2 regions of the Bradyrhizobium quebecense genome follow, and region 1 is predicted to be linked to the other one. Evidence: riboswitches for the same ligand, from Rfam matches in the RefSeq annotation. Region 1 holds a riboswitch; the other holds the start of a gene.
What was found. Region 1 has a riboswitch for S-adenosylmethionine ahead of metX (homoserine O-acetyltransferase MetX). Riboswitches for the same ligand answer to the same signal wherever they lie in the genome.
Positions count from the first base shown of each region.

Region 2: another riboswitch for S-adenosylmethionine. It lies ahead of HU230_RS29795 (O-succinylhomoserine sulfhydrylase); the one in region 1 lies ahead of metX (homoserine O-acetyltransferase MetX).

Region 1 covers NZ_CP088022.1:8,042,905-8,046,560, reverse strand. Annotated here, with positions in the region: gene metW (methionine biosynthesis protein MetW) at 1-488, opposite strand, end outside; gene metX (homoserine O-acetyltransferase MetX) at 485-1,690, opposite strand; SAM riboswitch at 1,775-1,854, opposite strand; gene HU230_RS38315 (chorismate mutase) at 2,041-2,904, shown strand; gene hisC (histidinol-phosphate transaminase) at 2,943-3,656, shown strand, end outside.
Region 2 covers NZ_CP088022.1:6,171,462-6,175,117, forward strand. Annotated here, with positions in the region: gene HU230_RS29785 (hypothetical protein) at 1-456, opposite strand, end outside; gene HU230_RS29790 (2'-deoxycytidine 5'-triphosphate deaminase) at 647-1,705, opposite strand; SAM riboswitch at 1,887-1,966, shown strand; gene HU230_RS29795 (O-succinylhomoserine sulfhydrylase) at 2,042-3,250, shown strand; gene HU230_RS29800 (SDR family NAD(P)-dependent oxidoreductase) at 3,532-3,656, opposite strand, start outside.

The DNA.
Region 1 (3,656 bases):
TGGATGTTGGCGGTGTCGTACCAGCTCGCCGGCAGATTCTCGGTCCGCGGCATGTGGCCGCCGATCAGGAGCTGCAGCCGCATCTTCCAGAACCCGAAATTCGGGAACGAGACGATCGCGCGATGGCCGATCCGCAGCAAGTTCTCCAGCACCACCTTCGGCTGCCGCGTCGCCTGCAAGGTCTGCGACAGGATCACGTAGTCGAAGGCGTCATCGGGATAGTTGACGAGGTCGGTGTCGGCGTCACCCTGCACCACCGCGAGACCCTTGGCGACGCAGCCATTGACGCCCTCGCGCGACAGCTCGATGCCGCGGCCGTCGATGCCGCGGCTCTCCAGCAATTGCAGCAGCTCGCCGTCGCCGCAGCCGACGTCGAGCACGCGCGAGCCCGGCCGCACCATGTCGGCGACCAGCAGATGATCGGTGCGATAGCCGCCGGTCCGCTCCGGCGCGACGCCCGGCAAGGGCAAGGTTTGCTGCATGCTCATGACTGGCCCTCGTCCTTCAGTCCGCGCGCCTTGCCGGCGGCCTGCAGGAAGGCGCGGGAGATCTCCAGGAATTCGGGCACGTCGAGCAGGAACGCGTCATGGCCGCGATCGGTCTCGATCTCGGCGAACGACACCCGTGCGCTCGACGCGTTCAGCGCATGCACCAGCGCGCGCGATTCCGAGGTCGGAAACAGCCAGTCGCTGGTGAACGACACCACGCAGAACCGCGTCTTGATGCCGGTGAACGCTTTCGCAAGCACGCCATTGTGGTCGGCGGCAATGTCGAAATAGTCCATCGCGCGCGTGAGATACAGATAGCTGTTGGCGTCGAAGCGCTCGACAAAGGACGAGCCCTGGTAGCGCAGATAGCTCTCGACCTGGAAATCCGCATCGAACGAGAAGGTCGGCAGCTCGCGGTCCTGCATCCGTCGCCCGAACTTGCGGTGCAGCGCGGCGTCCGAGAGATAGGTGATGTGCGCCGCCATCCGCGCCACCGCCAGTCCACGATGCGGATGCGTGTCCTCGTCGACATAGCGGCCGCCGCGCCAGTCCGGATCGGCCATCACGGCCTGGCGGCCGAGCTCGTGGAACGCGATGTTCTGCGCCGAGTGCCGCGTCGAGCAGGCGATCGCGAGCGTCGAGAACACGCGCTCGGGATAGGCCGCGGTCCATTGCAGCACCTGCATGCCGCCCATCGAGCCGCCGACCACGCAGAACAGCGTCGCAATGCCGAGGCGATCGATCAGCATCGCCTGCGCGCGCACCATGTCGGGGATCGTGATGATCGGGAAATCGAGCCCCCACACCTTGCCGGTCGCAGGGTTCAGCGACGCAGGGCCAGTCGAGCCCATGCAGCCGCCGATCACGTTGGAGCAGATGATGAAGTATTGTTCGGGATCGATCGGCTTGCCGGCGCCGACCATGGTGTCCCACCAGCCGGGCTTGCCGGTGACGGGATGGGTGTTGTTGACGTGCTGATCGCCGGTCAGCGCGTGGCAGATCAGGATCGTGTTGGACCTGTCAGCATTGAGCTGGCCATAGGTCTGATAGGCGATCTGGAACGGCGCAAGATCGACGCCGCAATCGAGCTTCAGCGGCTGATCCATGCCGAACTTCGCCACCAATGACGACGGGTGATCGGCCTCATGGGCGCGATCATCGCTCGGGGTTTGCGGGCTCGGTATCGGACGCACGTTGCTCATCTAGGCGACCCTGCCCTCGCGTGGGAGGGCTCGAACAGAAAATCAGGCCATAAAAAACCCGGCCTGAACAAGGTTCGGCCGGGAGCTGATCTGTCCCCGGCCTGTTTAGCGAGTTGTTTAACGTGGCTGCAAGCCGGCCGGCTCAAATGACCACGGAGTGCAGCGAACCTAGTCCCCAGGCCCCCCGTCGTCAAGGCGGCCCGCGAACCTCCCCTTGCCGGGCGCCAATGGTTAACCGAATGCGCAAGGCACGCCTGCGACGTTTCTCTTTGCTTTCGCTGGCCGTCTTTCCTAATCAGGGACCCTGTCTGGCACGGCATCGGGCCGCCCGGACGACAAGGTTTGAGAGCATGTCCAACCCACCCCCGTCGCCGCCCTCGCTGCAGGAGCTGCGCAAGGAGATCGACGCGATCGACGAGCAGGTTCACCGCCTGCTGATGGCGCGCGGCGACATCATCGACCGCCTGATCCAGGTCAAGAAGACCCAGGAGGTCGGCTCGGCGTTCCGCCCGGCGCGCGAGGCCAGCATGATGCGCGAACTGGTGCAGCGCCATCGCGGCATCCTGCCGCTCGACACCATCGAGAGCATCTGGCGCGTCATCATCTCGACCTTCACCTATGTGCAGGCGCCGTTCGCCGTGCATGCCGATGTTTCCGTGGGTGAGTCCGCCATGCGCGACTCGGCGCGGTTTCACTTCGGCTTCGTGGTGCCTTACGTGTCGCATTTCAGCGCCCAGGCCGCGGTCGAGGCGGCGGCGAAGTCGAAGGGCGACCTCGCGCTGGTCTCCGCGATCGCGAGCCGCACGCCGTGGTGGAATGCGCTCGAAGCCGATGGCGCGCCGAAGATCATCGCACGGCTGCCGTTCCTCGAACGCGCCGACCATCCCGCCGCGTTGCCGGTGTTCGTGATCTCGCGGGTCGCCGACGACGCCATGGTCACGGAAGTGCAGACCTGGAGCGTGCGCGTCTCCGGCTGGAACGCCGATGTCGCCCGCGCCCTGGCGCCGCTCGCCGAGATCGTCGCGGTCCCCGACACCGCGTTCGACGGCGCGGCCCTGCTGGTGTCGGTCACCGGGCAAGACCTGACTAACAAGGGTTTCGAGAAGATCAAGCTCGCCTTGATCGAGGCCGGCGCCTCGGTGCGCTCTTCGGCCCTCGTCGGCAGCCACGCAACGCGCTATACGGTGCCCTCTAACGGATCGGCCAGGACCTGAAGTAAGAGCCGGCCGCCCTAGTATATCCGGAGTTGATGATGTCCCGCCCCGTGCCGAATCCCGGCATCCTCGATATTGCGCCCTACACGCCCGGCAAGAGCCCGGTGCCGGAACCGGGCCGCAAGGTGTTCAAGCTGTCCGCCAACGAGACGCCGTTCGGTCCGTCGCCGAAGGCGATCGCGGCCTACAAGGGCGCGGCTGACCATCTCGAGGACTATCCGGAGGGCACCTCGCGCGTGCTGCGCGAGGCGATCGGCCGCGCCTATGGGCTCGATCCGGACCGCATCATCTGCGGCGCCGGCTCCGACGAGATCCTCAATTTGCTCGCGCACACCTATCTCGCGCCCGGCGATGAGGCGATCTCGACCACCCACGGCTTCCTGGTCTACCCGATCGCCACCATGGCGAACGGCGCCAAGAACGTGATTGCGGCCGAGACCAATTTCACGGCCGACGTCGATGCCATCCTCAAGGTGGTGACGCCGCGCACGAAACTGGTCTGGCTCGCCAACCCGAACAATCCGACCGGCACCTACATCCCGTTCGACGAGGTCAAGCGGCTGCGCGCCGAACTCCCGTCGCATGTGCTGCTGGTGCTCGACGCCGCCTATGCCGACTACGTCTCGCGCAACGACTACGAGCTTGGCATCGAGCTGGTCGCGACCACGGACAACACGGTGGTGACGCACACCTTCTCGAAGATCCATGGCCTGGCCGCGCTGCGGGTCGGCTGGATGTTCGGCCCGGCGCAT
Region 2 (3,656 bases), 1.9 Mb from region 1:
CTGCTTGGTGCAGACGAAGCTGAGCCTGAGATCGCCAAGCGCGACACCGTTGTTGGCGTGCCAGCCGCGCAGCATCGCGCGCGAGACCTCGCCGGGCACGCCGCAGATCGCCGTGCCCTTCCAGATCCAGCGCGGCGGCGGATAGCGGATCCAGGCCTTGCGGTCGGACTCGTACATGTATTCGACATGCACGCCGCCGATCCAGTTGGAGAGATAGTGATATTGCGCGGCCGCGACCGCCGGCGGCAGACCGTCGAGGCCGAGCTTCTTCAAGCCGGGCAGGAAGCGCTCCTGCTGCTGGCGGCGAAATACGCGGAAGACGAATTCGGCGGCGTCGGCGGTGCCGCGGCGCGTGACCACGGTGAGGATCAGCCCGGTGAAGAAGGCGTGATAGAGATCGGCGACGCTGCGCCACTTCCGCCACTGCGCTTCGCGCGCGTCCTGCTCCTGAGTCATGCTTGCTCCCGATCTCTTGTTTTGCCGGAGTTTGTCATCGCGATAGATGCGACGCAACCAGACACATATTCGCTGTCATCGCCCGACTCGATCGGGCGATCCAGTATTCCAGAGACGGACGTTGTCTATTGAGAAGCCGCGGCGTACTGGATTCCCCGCTTTCGCGGGGAATGACAGCGGAGAAATTCCGCTACACGCGAAAATGCTTGGAGAGCTTCAGGCCCTGCGCCTGGTAGTTCGAGCCGATGCGCTGGCCGTAGAGCGCGTCGGGGCGCTCGAGCATGCGTTCATAGACGAGCCGGCCGACGATCTGGCCATGCTCGAGAATGAACGGCACCTCGCGCGAGCGCACTTCGAGCACGGCGCGTGCGCCCTTGCCGCCGGCGCCGGCATAGCCGAAGCCGGGATCGAAGAAGCCGGCATAGTGGACGCGGAATTCGCCGACCAGCGGATCGAACGGCACCATCTCTGCGGCGTAGTCCGGCGGCACCTGCACGGCCTCTTTCGACGCCAGGATGTAGAACTCGCCAGGATCGAGGATGAGGCTGCCATCGGGCCGCGCCTTGATCGGCTCCCAGAATTCTTCGACCGAATAGCCGCCGCGGCGATCGACATCGACCACGCCAGCGTGACGCTTGGCGCGATAGCCGACGAAGCCGCCCGAGTTCTCGCCGGACAGATCGACCGAGAGCGCGACGCCATGGGTGAGATCGGCATTGTCGGCATCGACCAGCCGCTCGGCGGCATGCAGCGCGTCGAGCTCGTCGGCGGTCAAGGTCGCCTCGCCGATCCGGAAACGGACCTGGCTGAGCCGCGAGCCCTCGCGCAGCAGCACGGGAAACGTTTTCGGGCTGATCTCGGCATAGAGCGGACCGTGATAGCCGGCGCCGATCATGTCGAAGCGGCGGGTGCCGTCGGCGATCACGCGGGTGAAGACGTCGAGCCGTCCGGTCGAGCTCTTCGGGTTGGCCGCGGCCACGATCTCCGGCGGCAGCGCCAGGCTTTCCAGCAGCGGGACGATGTAGACGCAATTGGTCTCCAGCACCGCGCCGTCGGAGAGATCAATCTCGTGCAGCTTCAGCTGGTCGATCCGCTCCGCGACCGTGGCATCGGGCCCGGGCAGGAAGCTGGCGCGGACGCGGTAGGCGATGTCGCCGAGGCGGAGATCGAGGCTCGCCGGCTGGATCTGGCTCTCGACGAAGTCGTAGGCGGGCAGAATGAGGCCGGCCTCCGCCATCTCCGCGATCATGCGGTCGGGCAGAATTCCGTTGGATTCGTCTTCCAGCGTGAACGACACGTCGCGGTCCCTCGGCGATCCCTCGAGATGGCCCAAAATCATACTCTGAGCGGCCACCAAGCCCCAAATTATGGGCTTTTACGGGTTATCCGATGACCGTCTTGACGGAAAGGGCGCGAGGGAATATCAGCTCCACTTATCCCGTGGTGATTTGAGCCGGCCGGCTTGCAGCCACGTTAAATAAGTCGCTAAACAGGCCGGGGACAGTGTGATCCCGGCTTGTGGAGGTAGCTCCAGGCCGGTTTTTTGTGGCCATTTTCGCCAGGAAATGGCCACTTCGGAGGTCACATGTCTGAATCCAAGTCTTCTGAATCCAAGTCTACTGCCCATCTTCGTCCCGAAACCCGCCTCGTCCATGGCGGCACGCTCCGCTCGCAATTCGGGGAGACGTCGGAGGGACTGTTTCTCACCCAGGGCTACGTCTACGACACCGCCGAGCAATGCGAGGCGCGCTTCAAGGGCCAGGATCCCGGCTTCATCTATTCGCGCTATTCCAATCCGACCATTGCGATGTTCGAGCGCCGCATGATCGAGCTCGAGGGCGCGGAAGCCGCGCGCTCGACCGCGACCGGCATGGCCGCGGTAACGACCGCGATCCTCGCACCGCTGAAGGCCGGCGATCACGTGGTGGCGTCGAAGGCCCTGTTCGGCTCCTGCCTCTACGTGGTGCAGGACCTGTTGCCGCGCTACGGCATCGAGACGACGCTGGTCGACGGCCTCGATCTCGACCAGTGGCAGCGCGCATTGCGGCCCAACACCAAGACTTTCTTCCTGGAGAGCCCGACCAATCCGACGCTCGACGTGCTCGACATCGGAGCGATCGCGGAGATCGCGCATAGCGGCGGCGCCCGGCTGATCGTCGACAATGTGTTCGCGACGCCGATCTGGCAGAGCCCGCTGTCGCTCGGCGCCGACGTCGTGGTCTATTCCGCGACCAAGCATATCGACGGCCAGGGCCGCTGCCTCGGCGGCGTCATCCTGTCGTCGGAAGCCTTCATCGCCGAGCACATCCATAATTTCATGCGCCAGACCGGTCCGTCGCTGTCGCCGTTCAACGCCTGGGTGCTGTTGAAGGGTCTCGAAACGCTCGGCATCCGGGTCCGCGCGCAGACCGAAAACGCGGCGAAGATCGCCGAGGCGCTGGCGAAGCATCCGAAGATCACGCGGCTGGTCTATCCCGGCCGCCCCGATCATCCGCAGGCCGAAACGGTGAAGAAGCAGATGGGCGCCGGTTCGACGCTGGTCGGCTTCGAGGTCAAGGACGGCAAGGCCGGCGCCTTCCGCTGCCTCAACGCGCTGAAGATCTCGCGCATCTCCAACAATCTCGGCGATGCCAAGAGCCTGGTCACGCATCCCGCGACCACGACGCATCAGCGCCTGGCGCCGGAGGCTCGCGCCGAGCTCGGCATCAGCGAAGGTTTTATTCGCTTCTCGGCCGGGCTCGAGCACCCCGACGATTTGATCGAGGATTTCGAGCGCGCGCTGGAGCAGGTTTGAGGCAGAGTTAGAACGCATCATGGCCGGGCTTGAACCCGGCCATGATGGCTTCTCGCAAGTGAGACCTAACGCGGGATGAGTTTTGGTTGAATCGGCTTGGCGCGGTCTCGGTTCACCTCTCCCCGTTGGGGAGAGGTCGGATTGCGAAGCAATCCGGGTGAGGGCTCTTGCTCTCTCGATAGACCGTAACCCCTCACCCGATTTGCTGCGCAAATCGACCTCTCCCAAGGGAGAGGTGAACTTTCGACGCCGTTCCAGGCCTAACCTAATCTCATCATGCTCTAGGTCGCAGCCGTCGTCACGCCGCCGTCGACCACGATGGTCTGGCCGGTCATGAAGGTCGAGGCATCGGAGGCGAGATAGGCCACCGCGCCCGCGATCTCGTCGGGCTCGCCGATGCGGCGGA